One region of the Streptomyces sp. NPDC111744 genome, then DNA from elsewhere that is predicted to be linked to it. Evidence: riboswitches for the same ligand, from Rfam matches in the RefSeq annotation. Region 1 holds a riboswitch; each other region holds the start of a gene.

The links. Region 1 has a riboswitch for cyclic di-AMP ahead of ACZ7OO_RS03755 (transglycosylase SLT domain-containing protein). Riboswitches for the same ligand answer to the same signal wherever they lie in the genome.
Region 2: another riboswitch for cyclic di-AMP. It lies ahead of ACZ7OO_RS18650 (transglycosylase family protein); the one in region 1 lies ahead of ACZ7OO_RS03755 (transglycosylase SLT domain-containing protein).
Region 3: another riboswitch for cyclic di-AMP. It lies ahead of ACZ7OO_RS02860 (C40 family peptidase); the one in region 1 lies ahead of ACZ7OO_RS03755 (transglycosylase SLT domain-containing protein).
Region 4: another riboswitch for cyclic di-AMP. It lies ahead of ACZ7OO_RS23745 (M23 family metallopeptidase); the one in region 1 lies ahead of ACZ7OO_RS03755 (transglycosylase SLT domain-containing protein).

What each region holds. Positions count from the first base shown of each region.
Region 1 is NZ_JBVKCG010000001.1:788,261-792,466, reverse strand. It holds partial or broken gene ACZ7OO_RS03770 (FAD-dependent oxidoreductase) at 1-302, shown strand, start outside; gene ACZ7OO_RS03765 (hypothetical protein) at 622-894, opposite strand; gene ACZ7OO_RS03760 (HAD family hydrolase) at 1,186-1,992, shown strand; gene ACZ7OO_RS03755 (transglycosylase SLT domain-containing protein) at 2,002-2,487, opposite strand; cyclic di-AMP (ydaO/yuaA leader) riboswitch at 2,491-2,688, opposite strand.
Region 2 is NZ_JBVKCG010000007.1:228,873-233,078, forward strand. It holds gene eno (phosphopyruvate hydratase) at 1-736, opposite strand, end outside; gene ACZ7OO_RS18650 (transglycosylase family protein) at 1,133-1,816, opposite strand; cyclic di-AMP (ydaO/yuaA leader) riboswitch at 1,820-1,991, opposite strand; gene ACZ7OO_RS18655 (transglycosylase family protein) at 2,186-3,196, opposite strand; gene ACZ7OO_RS18660 (cytochrome P450 family protein) at 3,400-4,206, opposite strand, start outside.
Region 3 is NZ_JBVKCG010000001.1:602,498-606,703, reverse strand. It holds gene ACZ7OO_RS02865 (hypothetical protein) at 1-349, shown strand, start outside; gene ACZ7OO_RS02860 (C40 family peptidase) at 601-1,752, opposite strand; cyclic di-AMP (ydaO/yuaA leader) riboswitch at 1,761-1,932, opposite strand; gene pcrA (DNA helicase PcrA) at 2,256-4,206, shown strand, end outside.
Region 4 is NZ_JBVKCG010000010.1:251,150-255,355, forward strand. It holds gene ACZ7OO_RS23740 (alpha-galactosidase) at 1-1,076, shown strand, start outside; cyclic di-AMP (ydaO/yuaA leader) riboswitch at 1,385-1,545, shown strand; gene ACZ7OO_RS23745 (M23 family metallopeptidase) at 1,550-2,512, shown strand; gene ACZ7OO_RS23750 (DUF6250 domain-containing protein) at 2,721-3,437, shown strand; gene ACZ7OO_RS23755 (SGNH/GDSL hydrolase family protein) at 3,583-4,206, shown strand, end outside.

The DNA.
Region 1 (4,206 bases):
CTGGAGCGGGTGCGGGTGGTCTCCGGGGACCGCGACAAGGCGGCCGGGTTCGAACTGAAGTTGGACTCGGGAGAGTTGTTCACCGCCCGCGCGGTCGTCGTCGCCACCGGCCTGTCGGGACTCGCCCATCTCCCCGCGGTGCTCGCGAAAGCGGCGGCGGACGGGCCCACGGCCCCGTCTCACACAGCTCCCAGCACCACGACCTGACCCGCTGCTCCGGCAAGGAACTGATCGTCGTCGGTGCCGGACAGTCCGCGCTGGAGACGGCGGCTCTCGCGGCCGAGGCGGGCGCCCAGGTGCGGGCCAAACACCTGGCGGCTGCCCACGCCTGACGCCCGCCCCGCCCACCGCCCCGGATCCGGCGCCGCCCACCCGCACTGGGGGCCAGGCCGCCAGCCGCCCCTGGATCCGGGCCGACACCCGCCTCCGCGGGCCGGGCCGCCACCCCCGCCCCGGGGCTGTGCCGCCTCGGCCGCGGCTGCCAGGCCAGGAACTCCTCGATCGACCCGGGCGGATTGGCGGCTTCCGTGGCCTCGACCTCCCTTCCCGGGCAGTACATGTAAGGCCACCACCGGCAGCGGTCGCCCGAGGACCTTCTCGATGCGGCCCCCGGCATGCGGATCATGCGTCAGCCGTACGCACGCGTCGGCGAAGTGCAGCCCCAACAGCTCGCCTCGCGTCCAGTTCGGCGTTCTCGCCGTCCCCGTCGAACCAGAGTCCGAGCCGCCGGACCTCCTCGGTGGACAGCACGCCGCCGACCGGGTCCCCAGGACAGTTGCCGAGCATCTCGAAGCCACCGAGGAGCCAACGCCCGTAGTTCCAGCGCGCCTCGCCGGGGTCCGCCGGGTCCCGTTCGGCCTCGTACTGGCTCTCGGTGTCGTCGCCGGCCGCCACGTACGGTCTGCGCTCGTCGTCGTCGACACGACGGATACGGAACGACGGCGTAGATCTCCGGCCGCAGCGCCCGCGGAAGCCGCTCCAGCGCGTCGGACGCCGACTCCAGCAGATGCGCGCGGGAGACCCCCGGTCTGTCCGTCCTACGCCCGCCCCGTCCGATCGGTGCCATCAACCCACCGCCAACGTAACGTGGCCCACTGACAACGCCCCATCACGGAGGCGGCGGGCGCCACTTGAGGCCGAAACGCACAGTGAGTCTCCGAGGCGTGCTGTCCGTATTCTCTGATCATGGTCGCACCCACCCCGTACTCACTGATCGCCACCGACCTGGACGGCACGCTGCTGCGCGCCGACGACACCCTGTCGGAACGGTCGCTCGCCGCGCTCGCGCGGGCCGGCCGGGCCGGCGCCCGGCATCTCGTGGTGACCGGGCGCCCCGCGCCGAGAGTGCGCCCCCTCCTGGACGACCTCGGCTGCACGGGACTCGCGGTCTGCGGCCAGGGAGCGCAGGTGTACGACGCCGGCACAGCCCGACTGCTGTGGTCGGTCACCCTGGACCGGGAGCTGGCGGAGACCGCCCTCGGCAAGATCGAGGCCGAGGTCGGACAGGTGTACGCGGCGGTCGACCAGGACGGCGTGGACGGGCTCACGCTCATCGAGCCGGGCTATCTGATGCCCCACCCCACGCTGCCCGCGCTGCGCGTCGACCGGCGTGACGACCTGTGGTGCGCGCCCATCAGCAAGGTGCTGCTGCGCCACCACACCCTCTCCGACGACGAACTGGCGGCCACCGCGCGCGCGGTGGTGGGATCGCTGGCGACGGTCACCATGTCGGGGCCGGGGACCGTCGAGCTCCAGCCGTGCGGGGTGACCAAGGCGACCGGGCTGGCGCTGGCCGCCGACCACCTGGGGCTGAGCCCCGAACAGGCCGTCGCCTTCGGTGACATGCCCAACGACGTGCCCATGTTCGACTGGGCGTCCTACGGGGTGGCCATGGCCAACGCCCATCCCGAACTCAAGGCGGTGGCCGACGAGATCACCTTGTCGAACGAGGACGACGGCATCGCCGTCGTCCTCGAAAGACTCTTCAGCTGACGGCGCCGGTCAGTACGCGCCGTGCACGTTGTCCATCGAGCCGTACCGCGCGGCGGCGTAGTTGCAGGCGGCGGTGATGTTCGCGACCGGGTCGTAGATGTCGAACGACGTGCCGTCCACGTGGTAGGTCTTGAACGTCGGGTCGATCACCTGGAGCAGGCCCTTGGACGGGATGCCGGCGGCCGCGTTGGAGTCCCAGAGGTTGATGGCCTGCGGGTTGCCGGACGACTCACGCATCACGTTGCGGTAGATGCCGTTGTAGCTGCCGGGGATGTGCTTCTCGGCCATGATCGCGAGCGACTCGCGGATCCAGCCGTCGAGGTTGTTCGGGTACCCGGCGAGCGTCGTCGAGGCCGTCGAGGTGGAGGTGGCGGCGGAGGCGGTGGTCGCCCCGATGAGCGGGAGGGCGAGAACGGCGGCGCCGGTGCCGGCGATGGCAAGCGTGCGGACGATGCGGTTACGGCGGGGACGGCGGTGCTGAGTGGCAGCAGACATGGCGAAGTTCCTCTCCGTCGCCTACGAGGTGAGCTGTCGGGTTCGGGCGCGGGGAGTGCCCGGCCGCACCGCCCGAAGGCGAGGCGACTTCACCCCTAGCCGTTCCGGTACGACGTCCGTCGTTGACGTCGGCCGCCCGGTCCGGCGACTTACCTGGATCCCCCGCTCCTGCCGTGCGAATGGACTCGTCGATGGGTCACGACGGGCGGCGGCAGGATTCGGCGTCCGCCCGGCGAGCGGGAACGTATGCGAGAGCACATGTCCGGAACAAGTGCTGGATTCACACAACACACCGATTGACCTTGATCTGAGTCGTATGGGGTACTTGATCCTTTGCGGCTGCCAAGCCACAACTCGCCCACAGGGAACGGAAAGAAAGGTTCGTCCTAGCCTTTACGGCCTCCCGACCGACGTGACCCACTTCACGAAGTGGCAATCGCGGCAAATCAGACATGAGGGATTCGTGAAGTCCGTTTTTCCGGGCATCGGTGGAAAAGCGCTCCGCCATTATTTGCGTGGATTGCCCCAATTGAGGCGAGAAGAGTGGCGTGCATCACAGGTGATTTCGGGTATTGCCCGAATTGTCTAATTCGGTGGAATTGTGGCTCGGTAAGCGAACCGACGGGCCAGACCGGATGCGGGTGGGCAGTGGGCGCTGCTCGTCCAGTTCATCTGTTTCAGCTGGTTCATCCGGTCGTGTACGTCTCCGGTGCGCCCCTCGTGAACTCTGCACGGTCCGGGTACGCGCGTCCGCTGATCGACCGCGGCCGGGAGGTCGGCGCCCGTCGGCTACGTCCGTTCGGATTCCTCCACGGCGACGGGTCGGCCCAAGTCCTCCGAGCCGGCGTGGAGTTCACGTGCGTGGGCCCCGGCGGGCGTACGTGATTCCGGTCACGTTGGAGGAGGGATCGGCGGGCCCACCGACCCGGCGGCGGGCGAGGCGGCTGTCCATGCGCGCGTGTCCACCGTGAGAGGGGAACCTCCGCCGCCCCACGCGTCGTTGTCATAGCGGCCGTCCGTGGAGTGCACGGCGACCGCTTTGAGCGGCTCGGGCGCGAGGGCCGTCACCCGGAGGGAGATGCAGCCGTCCCGGGGGATGCCGGCCGCTCGACGGTCGCGGGGCCTGTCGGCCGACCGAGGCATGTCCATGACCCATCGGGCGCGGTCGGCGCCGGCGGCCGCGTGGGCTCGTCCGGTCGGTGAGCTCGGCGGGGGAGGTCTTCGAGCGGTGCGGGGGCGGTCTCGTCCGTCCGTGGGCGCCACGCGCGCGGGGGAACGGCGTTCGGACGGCGAAGGGGATGAAGGGGGGTGCGGAGGTCCTCGTGCGTGATCTCGTAGGGGACGGATGTAGGGGTACGGATCGACTCGATCTGAACCCCGTCGGCTTTGACGGGCCGCGAAGGGGGTACCTCCGGGCAGGTGACGTCGGTCGGAGAAGACATGACCGTCCGTGGTCGGCGCTCTGTGGGACGGCCCGCCGTCGGACCCGGTGACGGCACTGGTCGGGGACGCGGTTCCCCCTCCGGCCCGGGACACGACTTGAGCCCCGGTTCGGGACAACTGGCGGTACTTCCTGTTAAGTCATTGGATGTCAGGTCGTATCGGCTGATCAAAACATACCGGTCGTGATCCGATAGCGCCCGGGGTGTAACGGTGGGCGCTATCGGTGATCGAAACCTGACCGGATACGCTGACTTGAGTGATGGCAGCGACCTATCG
Region 2 (4,206 bases), on a different contig from region 1:
CGACGTCGAGCGCCAGCGCGATCTGCTCGCCCGGGACGTAGCCGGCCTGCTTGATCGCCTCGAGGATGAGGTCGAGGGCCGCGCGGTTGGACTCCAGGTTCGGGGCGAAGCCGCCCTCGTCGCCGAGGCCGGTGGACAGGCCCTTGTTCTTCAGGACCTTCTTCAGGGTGTGGTAGACCTCGGCACCCCAGCGCAGCGCCTCGGAGAACGACTCCGCGCCGATCGGGGCGATCATGAACTCCTGGATGTCCACGTTGGAGTCCGCGTGCGAGCCGCCGTTGAGGATGTTCATCATCGGCACCGGCAGCAGGTGCGCGTTGGGGCCGCCCAGGTAGCGGAACAGCGGCAGGTCGCTGGCCTCGGAGGCGGCGTGGGCGACGGCGAGGGAGACGCCGAGGATGGCGTTGGCGCCGAGCGAGCCCTTGTTGTCGGTGGCGTCCAGGTCGAACATGGCCTGGTCGATCAGGCGCTGCTCGGTGGCGTCGTAGCCGACCAGCTCCGGACCGATCTGCTCGATCACGGCGAGGACGGCCTTCTCGACGCCCTTGCCCAGGTAGCGGTTGGGGTCACCGTCGCGGAGCTCGATGGCCTCGAAGGCGCCCGTGGAGGCGCCGGACGGGACGGCGGCACGACCGGTGCTGCCGTCGTCGAGGCCGACCTCGACCTCGACCGTGGGGTTGCCTCGGGAGTCCAGGATTTCCCGGGCTACGACGACGTCGATGGACGGCACGAGCATCTCCTTCTTGGGATGTGACGCTGGTTGTGCGGGCGCACGCGGGCCTTGTCGGCCCTTGCTCAGCCTTGCGACTAGAGCCTAACCGTCCCGGGGCCGTCAGCCAGCCGACCGACCGGCCCGTGGACACACAGACGGTACCCATTGTTCATGCGCGGAACAAAGGGGGGCCCGATGAAGAACGGAAGAAGAGCGGGTCAAGGGGAGGACCGCGCGAGGACGGCAGGCGGACGGCAGGCGGACGGCAATGAGAAACCCCGCCCCGGTGCGTTCGGGGGAAAACGCACCGGAGCGGGGGCTCGTGGGGGACGGGGGTGGCCCGCACGTGCTCCTCACTATGAGGAGCACGGCTGTGCGGGCGCTGTGCTTCAGCCGGCGCCCGCGTATTACTTCGGGCGCTTACTTCAGGTGCAGCTGCTGACCCGGGTAGATGAAGTCGGCGTCGTCGACGATGTCCTTGTTCAGCTTGAACAGCGCCTGCCAGCCGCCCTTGACCTTGTGCTTCTCGGCGATCGAGCTGAGCGTGTCGCCCTTGAGGACCTTGTACTCGCCGTCGCCCTTCTTGACCTTCTTGCCGGTCGGGGTGGTGACGGTCTTCTTGGCGGCGGGACGCTCGGCGGAGCGGGAGGCGGCCTGGGTGTCGGTCGTACGGCTGCTGGTGCCGCTGTTCGACGAGCTGGAGCTGGAGGACGAGCTGCTGCCGGTGTAGGCGGCGCCGGACAGGCCCGTGCCGCAGACCGGCCAGGCGCCCTTGCCCTGCGCGGCGAGGACCTTCTCGGCGATCTCGATCTGCTGCGCCTTGCCGGCCTGGTTGGCCTGCGCGGCGTACTGGGTGCCGCCGTACGCGGCCCAGGTGGAGGCGGAGAACTGCAGGCCGCCGTAGTAGCCGTTGCCGGTGTTGATGGCCCAGTTGCCGCCGGACTCGCACTGGGCGACGGCGTCCCACTCGGAGGCGGTGGCGGCGGAGGCGGTGCCGGACGCCATCAGCGGGGCGGCGATGGCGACACCGGTGACGCCGGCGAGCGCGGCGGCGCGGGTGGCCTTGGACGGACGACGGTGCTTGCCCTTGCCGGAAAACAGCATGGTGGATCCCCTCACCGACGCCTGCGAGGTGAGCTGTCGGGTTCGGGCCGGTTGAGTTGCCCGGCCGCACACCTCGCGGTGCGCGGCTTCACCCCGAGCCGGACACGGCAGCCTCAACTACCGGTCCTGGCACTTACCTTGGGTCCCCCGCTCCTGCCTACGGCGCTTTACGCGACGACTGTTCCCGGGCAGCCGCTGGCAGGACTCGGCGTTGCGACGGCCGGGGCTCGTGGTGACGAGCGGCCTCGACCGTAAACAGGCGATCAGGTGAATTTCAAAGATGATCAGGGCTTCTGAGACTCATCCCACACTTTCGCCAAACCGGACATTTGACTTCTAAGTGGGGCGGTTCGAGAGCGCCAACTCCCGCTAGTCCGCGTTCGTTTCGGTGCCGAGTTTCAGGGTCTGACCGGGGGCGACGTGGTTCGGGTCGGTGCCGATGTCGGCCTTGTTGGCGGCATAGAGCGCGCGCCATCCTCCTTCGAGGCCAAGGGAGTCGGCGATGGAGGCGAGGGTGTCGCCGTCCCGGACGGTGTAGGTGCCGGCGTCACGGGAGGCGTGACGGCCGGAAGAAGTCGCACTCTGACCGTTTGTCACGTTTTCGTCCGCCGTGCCGCCGCGATGCTTGCCACCGCCACTGACGGCTCCCGTGTCGACAAGGCTCCAAGAGCCGCCGGTCTGCCATGAATTGTCCGACTCATCAGCTTCGGACGTGACGGGGTTCTCACTCGCCTTCGAGGTGCCGGAGCCGTTGGATCTCGACTTGTCCGCCTTGGTGGAGTCGGCAGGGGTGCCCGTACCCGAGTCCCCACTCGCGCTCGGGGACGGGGTGGCGGAGCCGGCTCCGGAGTCCGCGGCACCCAAGGAGGGGTTGGACGAGCCGGAATCCGATGAGCCGGATGAACCAGATGAAGAGGACGAATCCGACAACCCGGAGGACGAGTCGGATGTGCCCGACGTGTTGTCCGATCCGCCGAGGCCCGTGTCGACGTTCACCGAGGCGTCGTCCGAGGAGAGGCCGGCGAGTAGGGCACAGGTCCGCCAGGGCTTGGTGCCCTGGTCGGCGAGGATCTTCTCGGCGACGGCGATCTGCTGCGAACGGCTCGCCTGGTCCGGCGTGGTGGCGTACTCCTGGCCGCCGTACTGGTCCCAGTCGTCCTGGGACATCTGCAGGCCGCCGTAGTAGCCGGTGCCGGCGTCCATGCTCCAGGAGCCGCCGCTCTCGCACTCGGCCACCCGGTCCCAGGTGCTGCCGTCGGCCGCGTTGGCGCTCGCCGCCCCGAGGAGCGGGATGGCGATGGCGGAGCCGGTCACGCCGGCCGCGACGAGGATGGCCGGAGCCTGACGGGGGCGACGGTGACGACCGTTCCCGGAGAGCATGCGGAAACCTTTCGAGCGACAGCGGTGACCGGCGACGGGTCCCGCCGGGGCGTCGCACTGATGGGTGAACGTATAGGCAGACGATCACTTGTCACAAGTTAATGCCGCGCAGATCACGTGAAGATCACAGACTTGAACAGTGGTCATCTTTGCCGGTGGGAGGCCGGAGGGAGGCGTGCCGGTGGTGGATGCCGGTGGTGGGCTCATCGGCCGTGGGGGGTGAACTCCACGGGGAGCGTGCGCAGTCCGCGCATGATGAGCCCGCCGCGCCAGCGCAACTCGCTCTCCGCCACCGCGAGTCGCAGGTCGGGGAGGCGGCTGAGGAGGGCGGCGAGCGCGGTCTGTCCTTCCAGGCGGGCGAGCGGGGCGCCCAGGCAGTAGTGGATGCCGTGGCCGTATCCGAGGTGCTGGTTGTCCCGGCGTGCGAGGTCGAGCGTGTCCGGCTCGGCGAACCGCTCCGGGTCCCGGTCCGCGGCGGCGAGTACGACGAGGACCGGGTCGCCTGGCGCGATGCGCTGCCCGCCGATGCCGAGCGGCTCGGTGGCGAATCGCCAGGTGGCCAGCTCCACCGGCCCGTCGTAGCGCAGCAGTTCCTCGACCCCGGTCTCCAGCAGCCCGCGCTCGCCGGCGGCGAGGGAGTCCTGGAGGCGGCGGCGCTGTGCCGGATGGGTGAGCAGGGCGTACGTCCCGTTGCCGATGAGGTTGACCGTGGTCTCGAAGCCGGCGAACAGGAGGATGAACGCCATGGCGGCGGCCTCGTTCTCGGTGAGGTGCTCGCCTTCGTCGGAGGCCCGGATGAGCCCGGAGATGAGGTCCTCACCGGGGGCGGGCTCGGCGGACAGCGCCTCCCGCTTCCGGTGGATCAGCTCGGCCAGATATCCCCGCATCTTCTTCACGGACCGCGCGACCCCGCCTCGCGGCCCTCCCCCGTGTCGGATCATCATCCCCGCCCAGTCCCGGAAGTCGTCCTGGTCCTCACGGGGGACGCCCAGCAGGTCGCAGATGGCGTA
Region 3 (4,206 bases), 190 kb from region 1:
CGTACTCATCCATCTCTTCGTCGGCCTGCACATCATCGGCATTGCCGCGCTCCTCGGCGGCTTCCTCACCCAGATGAAGGCGATGGGTCAGGGCACGGCCCGGTTCGTCCCCGGGATGCTGCACGGCGCGTTCACCATGCTCGCGACCGGTGTGATCCTGGTCGGCCTCAACGAGGCCGACGACCACCACGTCAACACGATCAAGATCGGCGTGAAGCTCGCGCTGCTGATCGTGATCCTCGGGCTCGTCTATGTGAAACGGGACGACGAGAAGGCGGAGAAGGGCGCCTTCGGCCTGGTGGGCCTGCTGACCATGGCGAACATCTTCATCGCCGTGCTGTGGACGTGACCCTCAGGAAGCCCTCCTGAGGGCGGCGCGAGTCGCGCCGCGTCGGCGGCCGCCGCCAGTGTGGACCCCAGCACGGCCGGCCACCGCCGTCGCCGCCACGGCGTGAGTGAGCCCGGCGTCGCCGCCTTCGCCACCCACCGCGAACGGTCCTCCAGCAGCCGTACGACGCACTCCGCGGCCAGCCCCGCTCGGGCCACGCAGGCCAGAGCCAGTGCGGCCCAGGCACGCCCTTCTAGCGCGCCCACGCCCCCTCAGGCCGGTCGCACCACGCTATGGATGATCGACTCGCCCCCGTAGTAGATCGACTCCTCCCGGACGTACGCGCCGGGCTTCGGGGCGTGGATCATCATGCCGTTGCCGATGTAGATGCCGACGTGGGTGACGTCGTCGTAGAAGACCAGGTCACCGGGCTGGGCGTCGGCGAGGGAGACCGTCGTGCCGGCGTTCACCTGGTCGTACGTGGTGCGCGGCAGGGAGACGCCGGCGGCCTTCCAGGCGGCCTGGGAGAGGCCGGAGCAGTCGTAGGAGCCGGGGCCGGTGGCGCCCCAGACGTACGGCTTGCCGATCTGCGCGCGGGCGAAGGCGATCGCCTTGGTGGCCTTTGTCGCATAGGAGGCGTCGGAGGAGGAAGAGGCGGAGGAAGAGGCGGAGCCGCCGGAGGACGGCGTCGATGACGACGAACCTTCCTGCTTCGCGGCCGCCGCCTGCTGCTTCGCGAGCTCCGCCGCCTTGAGCGCCGCCTCCGCCTGCTGCCTCTTCGCGATCTCCGCCAGCCGGGCCTTCTCCTGGGCCGTCAGCTGCGACAGCAGCTCCCGCGCGGAGGCCAGCTTCGTCTGGACGGTGGTCTTGGCGGTCTTGAGGTCGTTCTGGGTCTCGGTGAGCGTCTCCAGGCTCCTGGCGGCCTCCTGCCGCTTCTTCATGGTCGCGGACTGCTGTGTGGCGTAGTCGTCGACCGCGTCCTTCTGGCGCGAGGTCAGCCGGCTCATCAGCTGCGTCTGGTCGAAGTAGTCCTGCGGGCTGTCCGCGAGCAGGAAGGTCGCCGTGTCGGGCGCACTGGCCCCGGTCCGGTACTGGGCCGCGGCGAACGAACCCAGTTCCTCACGCGCCTTGTTGAGCCGGTCCGTCCGCTCGGCGACGTCGTCGAGCAGGGTGTCGACCTGCTTGCGCTGCCTGCCGGTCTTCTCCTTGGCCGCGTTGTACTTCTCGGTCGCCGACTCCGCCTGCCGGTAGAGGGCGTCGACCTTCTTCTCGACCTCCTCCAGGCTGGGCTTGCCGTCCTCGGAGGGCGCGGCGTTGGCCGTCTGGGAGAGCAGGGCCACGGAGGTGAGAGCGGCGGTGGCCAGAGCGGGGGTGCGTATGCCTACGCGCGTTGCGGACGGACGCGACTTGCGGTGCGACGCCAACGGGGGCGACTCCTTCCATGCTCCGCCTACCGAGTTAGCTGTCGGGTTCGGGCGGGTGGTTCGGAAGGGTTGCCCTACGGTTCGCTCCCGGTGGGAAGTCGGGACCGATTCACCCCAAGGTCGGTGTGGGTCCCCGGCTCCGGGTGCGCGGTGGCACCCTGGACTCGGCGGAGGCCGTGCGGCCCGGCGACGTTCGCCGGTGGGGGTCGTACGGCCTGGTCGGCACGCTAGCCAACTCGTGTGCTCTGTGTGAAGGTTGATGTGCGATATGCCCGATACATTTTCGTGACCTTGGTGTTGCTGCCCGGCCGGATCGGTTGATCAAGCGGGGTATGGGGTGACTTGTCCGGAGCGGTCGAGTGGCCCGCGCTCCCGGTGGGTGGGCGCGCGCATGCTCACGGCGTGTGATCGCAGACCGTGAGGGGTTGATTCTGTTGGGTGACCGGGGCGAGTTTCCGGGGTGGGGACCGGTTGTCGGTGGGGCGCCCTAGACTCGGAGAGCGATGAGCAGCCTCTTTGACGACAGCTTCCTGGCGAGCCTCCAGCCCCCGCGCGGCCACGAGGAGGAGTCCCCGCCGCCGCCCGAGGACGAGCACGTACCGGAGCCGATTCCGGACGATCTGTTCGGCGGGAAGTTCGACGCGCCTCCGGACCGTGACGCCTACTACCGCGACGGCGCCGCCCGCCCGGCCCTGGACCCGGCCGCGCTCCTGGAGGGGCTGAACGACAACCAGCGGGCGGCGGTCGTGCACGCCGGCTCCCCGCTGCTCATCGTGGCCGGTGCCGGCTCCGGCAAGACGCGCGTGCTCACGCACCGCATCGCGCATCTGCTCGGCGCGCGGAGGGTGCACCCGGGCCAGATCCTCGCGATCACCTTCACCAACAAGGCCGCGGGCGAGATGAAGGAGCGAGTCGAGCACCTCGTCGGCCCGCGCGCGAACGCGATGTGGGTGATGACCTTCCACAGCGCGTGCGTGCGGATCCTGCGCAGGGAGAGCAAGAAGCTCGGCTTCACCTCCTCCTTCTCGATCTACGACGCAGCCGACTCCAAGCGCCTGATGGCCCTGGTCTGCCGCGACCTGGACCTCGACCCCAAGCACTTCCCGCCCAAGTCCTTCAGCGCCAAGATCAGCAACCTCAAGAACGAGCTGATCGACGAGGAGGACTTCGCCGCCCAGGCGAGCGACGGATTCGAGAAGACCCTCGCCCAGGCCTACGCCCTCTACCAGTCGCGGCTGCGCGAGGCGAACGCCCTGGACTTCGACGACCTGATCATGACGACGGTCAACCTGCTGCGCGCCTTCCCGGACGTCGCCGAGCACTACCGCCGCCGCTTCCGGCATGTCCTGGTCGACGAGTACCAGGACACCAACCACGCCCAGTACGCACTCGTGCGCGAGCTCGTCGGCACCTCCGAGCACCCCGTCGACGTGCCGCCGGGCGAGCACGACCTCCAGCCCGCCGAACTGTGCGTGGTGGGCGACGCCGACCAGTCGATCTACGCCTTCCGGGGCGCGACGATCCGCAACATCCTCCAGTTCGAGGAGGACTACCCGAACGCGACGACGATCCTCCTGGAGCAGAACTACCGCTCCACGCAGACGATCCTCTCCGCCGCCAACGCGGTCATCGAGCGCAACGAGTCCCGCCGCCCGAAGAACCTGTGGACCAACGCCGGCGCGGGCGCGCAGATCACCGGCTATGTCGCCGACACCGAGCACGACGAGGCGCAGTTCGTCGCCGACGAGATAGACCGTCTGACGGACGCGGGCGAGGCGAAGGCGGGCGATGTCGCCGTCTTCTACCGCACCAACGCTCAGTCCCGTGTCTTCGAGGAGATCTTCATCCGCGTCGGCCTGCCCTACAAGGTCGTCGGCGGTGTCCGCTTCTACGAGCGCAAGGAGGTCCGGGACGTCCTGGCGTATCTGCGCGTACTGGCCAACCCGGAGGACTCCGTCCCGCTGCGCCGGATCCTCAACGTCCCCAAGCGTGGTATCGGCGACCGCGCGGAGGCGATGATCGACGCCCTCGCCCAGCGCGAGAAGATCAGCTTCCCGCAGGCGCTCAAGCGCGTCGACGAGGCGTACGGCATGGCCGCGCGGTCGACCAACGCGGTCAAGCGGTTCAACACGCTGATGGAGGACCTGCGTACGGTCGTGGAGTCCGGCGCCGGACCGGCCACCGTGCTCGAAGCGATCCTCGAACGCACCGGCTACCTCGCCGAGTTGCAGGCCTCCACCGACCCGCAGGACGAGACCCGGATCGAGAACCTCCAGGAACTCGCCTCCGTGGCACTGGAGTTCGAGCAGGAGTCCGGGGAGGGCGAGGCGTCGGGCGGGCTGTCCGACTTCCTGGAGCGGGTGGCGCTGGTCGCCGACTCCGACCAGATCCCCGACGAGGACGAGGACGGCTCCGGCGTCATCACCCTGATGACCCTGCACACCGCCAAGGGCC
Region 4 (4,206 bases), on a different contig from region 1:
ACGACGGCTGGTTCGGCGCCCGCACCAGCGACCGCGCGGGCCTCGGCGACTGGACGCCCAACCCCGACCGCTTCCCGAACGGGCTCAGGCCCCTCGCGGACTATGTGCACGCCCTCGGTATGCAGTTCGGCATCTGGGTCGAACCCGAGATGGTCAACGCGGACAGCGACCTGTACCGCGCGCACCCCGACTGGGTCCAGTACCAGCAGGGACGGAAGCGGACGGAACTACGCAATCAGCTCGTCCTCAACCTCGCCCGCGAGGACGTCCAGGAGTACCTCTGGGAACAGCTCGACACCCTGCTGTCCAGCGCCCCGATCGACTACGTCAAGTGGGACTTCAACCGCTGCTTCACCGACGCGGGCTGGCCCGGCGAGCCGTACCCGCAGCGCCTGTGGGTCGACCACGTCCGCGGGCTGTACGCCCTGCTCGACCGGCTCCGGGCAGCCCACCCGAACGTCGCCATCGAGTCCTGCTCCGGCGGTGGCGGCCGGATCGACCTCGGCATCATGAGCCGCACCGACGAGGTGTGGACCTCCGACAACACCGACCCGCTGGACCGGCTCGCCATCCAGCACGGCTTCAGCCAGATCCACCCCGCCCGGGTGATGTCCGCCTGGGTCACCGACAGCCCGAACCATCAGCTCAACGGCCGGGTCAGCTCGCTGCGTTTCCGCTTCGTCAGCTCCATGGCGGGGGCGCTCGGCGTCGGCGGCGACCTCTCGCAGTGGACCGAGGAAGAGCTCGCCGAGGCCGGCCGCTGGGTGGAGCTCTACAAGGACATCCGGCCCCTGGTGCAGCGCGGCGACCAGTTCCGGCTGCGGCCGCCGACCGGCGGGCTCAGCGCGGTGCAGTACACGCTCGGCGACGAGACCGTGGTCCTCGCCTGGCTCCAGGCGCAGAGCTACGGCGAGCCGATGCCGGCGCTGCGACTGCAGGGGCTCGACCCGACAGCGTCGTATGAATGCCGTGAAACGGGCGAAGTGCACCGAGGTGCTGTTCTGTTGCATCATGGGCTGCGCACAGAGCTGCGCGGTGACCTGGATGCGGCAGTTCTCCGGCTGCGCCGCATCTGAGTCTTCTGTCCGAATTGGCTCCTTCATTGCAACTCGCTCTGGAATAGAGGGACGTGGCGTGACGTGCGTGAGGAGCGTCATATTCGTGACCGTCCGTCGCTCGTCATGTCCACGTACTTCCCGTGCTTTTCAAGGGGATCAGGAAAGCGAGGAAAGCCGGGATGCACGGAGGGCGACCGGGAATCCCCGTAACGGATCAAGCGAAACTCGGACAGCCGGAACCGATGGCTTGTCCGGGTGCGTCTTGCTCGCTTACGTTCGCCACGCATCCGGACGGAACGCCGAATCCTGCCGCCGCCCGGAATCCCCACACACACTCACCCGTGCACGGCAGGAGCGGGGGACCCACCAGGTATGACCGCCTGTTCCGGTTCCCGGGACGGCTAGGGGTACAGCCACGTCATCCCGCGTGGCCGGGCAGCTCCAGCCCGAACCCGACAGCTCACCTCGCAGGCGCCGGAGAGGAATGCGTCATGCCCGCGAAGGGTAAGCACCGCCGCCCCAAGACCCAGCGTTTCACCCGCTCCATGGCCGTCGCCGGAACCGGTGGCGCCGCGCTGGCTCTGCCGCTCATGGGGGCGACCGGCGCCCACGCGGCCACCGCGCAGTCCGTTTCCGAAAAGGCCACGCAGTCGCTTCCGATCATCGAGAAGACGGCTGTACGGAAGGCCGCCGTTCAGAAGTCGGCCGTTCAGAATTCCGCCACCGAGAATTCCACACACCACACCTACACGGTGGTGCCCGGCGACTATCTCTCGAAGATCGCCCGCGAGCAGAACGTCGACGGCGGCTGGCACCGGCTCTACGCCGACAACCGGCAGGCCGTCGGCGACAACCCCTCGCTGATCCACCCCGGTCTCAAGCTCACCCTCGGCGGCCGTCACACCACGACGACACGGACCCCGAACTCGGACTCCCGATCCGAGACGTGGTCCCACTCGCGGTCGTCCACCCCCTCCTCGTCCTCGTCCTCGTCGTCGTCCTCGAACTCGACCTTCTCCTCGGACACGTCGACGACGACGGCCTCCGGCTTCACCCTCCCGGTGACCGGTGCCACGGTCGGCACCGGCTACCACGTGGCCGGCAGCATGTGGTCCAGCGGTTACCACACCGGCGTCGACTTCGTCGTCCCGACCGGCACCCCGGTCAAGGCCGTCGGCGCGGGCACGGTCGTCACGGCCGGCTGGGGCGGTTCCTACGGCAACCAGGTCGTCATCAGGCTCGCCGACGGCTACTACGCGCAGTACGGCCACCTCTCCGCGCTCTCCGTCTCGGTCGGCCAGACCGTGACCGCGGGCCAGCAGATCGGTCTCTCCGGTGCCACCGGCAACGTGACCGGCCCGCACCTCCACTTCGAGATCCGGACCACCCCTGACTACGGCTCGGACGTCGACCCGGTCGCCTACCTCCGTTCGAAGGGCCTCGCCGTCGGCTGAACCGGCGCCTCCATCGATCTGACACGCACTCCGAAGGCCGGACCCCCGATCCCCGGGTCCGGCCTTCGGCGCGTTGCTTTCTCGTGACAGGAGTGTTCGGGTCGTCGACAGCGAAGGCGGGGCGGCGGCACAGTGATCCCGCCGGGTGCAAGCGCTTTCCGCTCATGCGCTCGCCCTCACTCGCGCCCCGACGGAAGGAACCCGCCGTATGACGACCACCCGCCGAGGCTTCGGAGCCCTGGCCGCCGGAGCCGCCCTCGCGGCCTTCGTGCCCGCTGGGCAGGCGAGCGCCGCGCACCGGCATCGCCGGCTGATCGCCCACGACGACTTCCGCCACGGTCTCGGCCAGTGGTTCGTGGAGCTGGAGCAGGGCGGCACGGTCGCCGCCTCGCACGGGGTCCTGGAGGTCGACGTGCCCGCCGGCGCCACCGTCTGGTTCCGGCGACGGCTGGAGGGGCCGTACGTCCTGGGGTACACCGCCACACCGGTGTCGGCGGGCGGCGCCAACGACCGCGTCTCGGACCTCAACAACTTCTGGAACGCCACCGACGTCCGTTCCCCTGACGACCTGTTCGCCACCCCGCGCGGTGGCGCGCTCGCCGAGTACGACTACCTGAAGACGTACTACGCCGGCTACGGCGCCAACTACAACACGACGACCAGGCTCCGCCGTTACGTCGGCGAGCCCGGCGTACGGCCGCTGGTCTACGACTACACCGAACCGCTCCTGGTCGCGAACCAGCCCAACCATGTGCGAATCGTCTCCGACGGCGGGGCTGTGCAATGGTGGAACAACGACCGACCGGTGTTCGACTACACCGACCTGGAGCCCTACAAGGGTGGGTACTTCGCGTTCCGTACCACCTGGAGTCACTTCAGGTTCAGTGACTTCGGCGTCTGGCGATCATCACGTCAACGTCGCTGATCAGAGCCTTATTCCAACCTTGGTGAAGTATTTAGAAGTGTCTTATCTCACCGCCAGTCAACCCCTTATTACGGTCGCGTAGGTCACAGTCAAAGGTGAATCATGGTCCGATGTGGCAGACGATTCGAAGAGTGACAAGGCATCAGTGATCGGGTCGTACGTGGCGGTGGGGGACAGCTTCACCGAGGGTGTCGGCGACCCCGGCCCCGACGGGGCGTTCGTCGGCTGGGCCGACCGGTTCGCGGTACTGCTGTCGGACCGGCGGCCCGAGGGCGACTTCGAGTACACCAACCTCGCGGTACGCGGGAAACTGCTCGACCAGGTCGTGGCGGACCAGGTGCCGCAGGCCCTGGAACTCGCCCCGGACCTGGTCTCCTTCTGCGCGGGCGGCAACGACATCATCCGCCCAGGCACCGACCCCGACGAGGTGGCCGAGCGGTTCGAGCGGGCCGTGGCCCAACTGACCGAAGCCGTCGGCACGGTACTGGTGACCACCGGGTTCGACACCCGTGGCGTGCCCGTCCTCAAGCATCTGCGCGGCAAGATCGCCACCTACAACGGGCATGTCCGGGCCGTCGCCGACCGTTACGGCTGCCCTGTCCTCGACCTGTGGTCCCTGAAGACCGTGCAGGACCGGCGGGCCTGGGACGGCGACCGGCTGCACCTCTCTCCCGAGGGGCACACGCGCGTGGCCCTGCGGGCCGGTCAGGTGCTCGGCGTCGAGGTGCCGGCCGACCCGGACCAGCCGTGGCCGCCGCTGCCGCCCCGC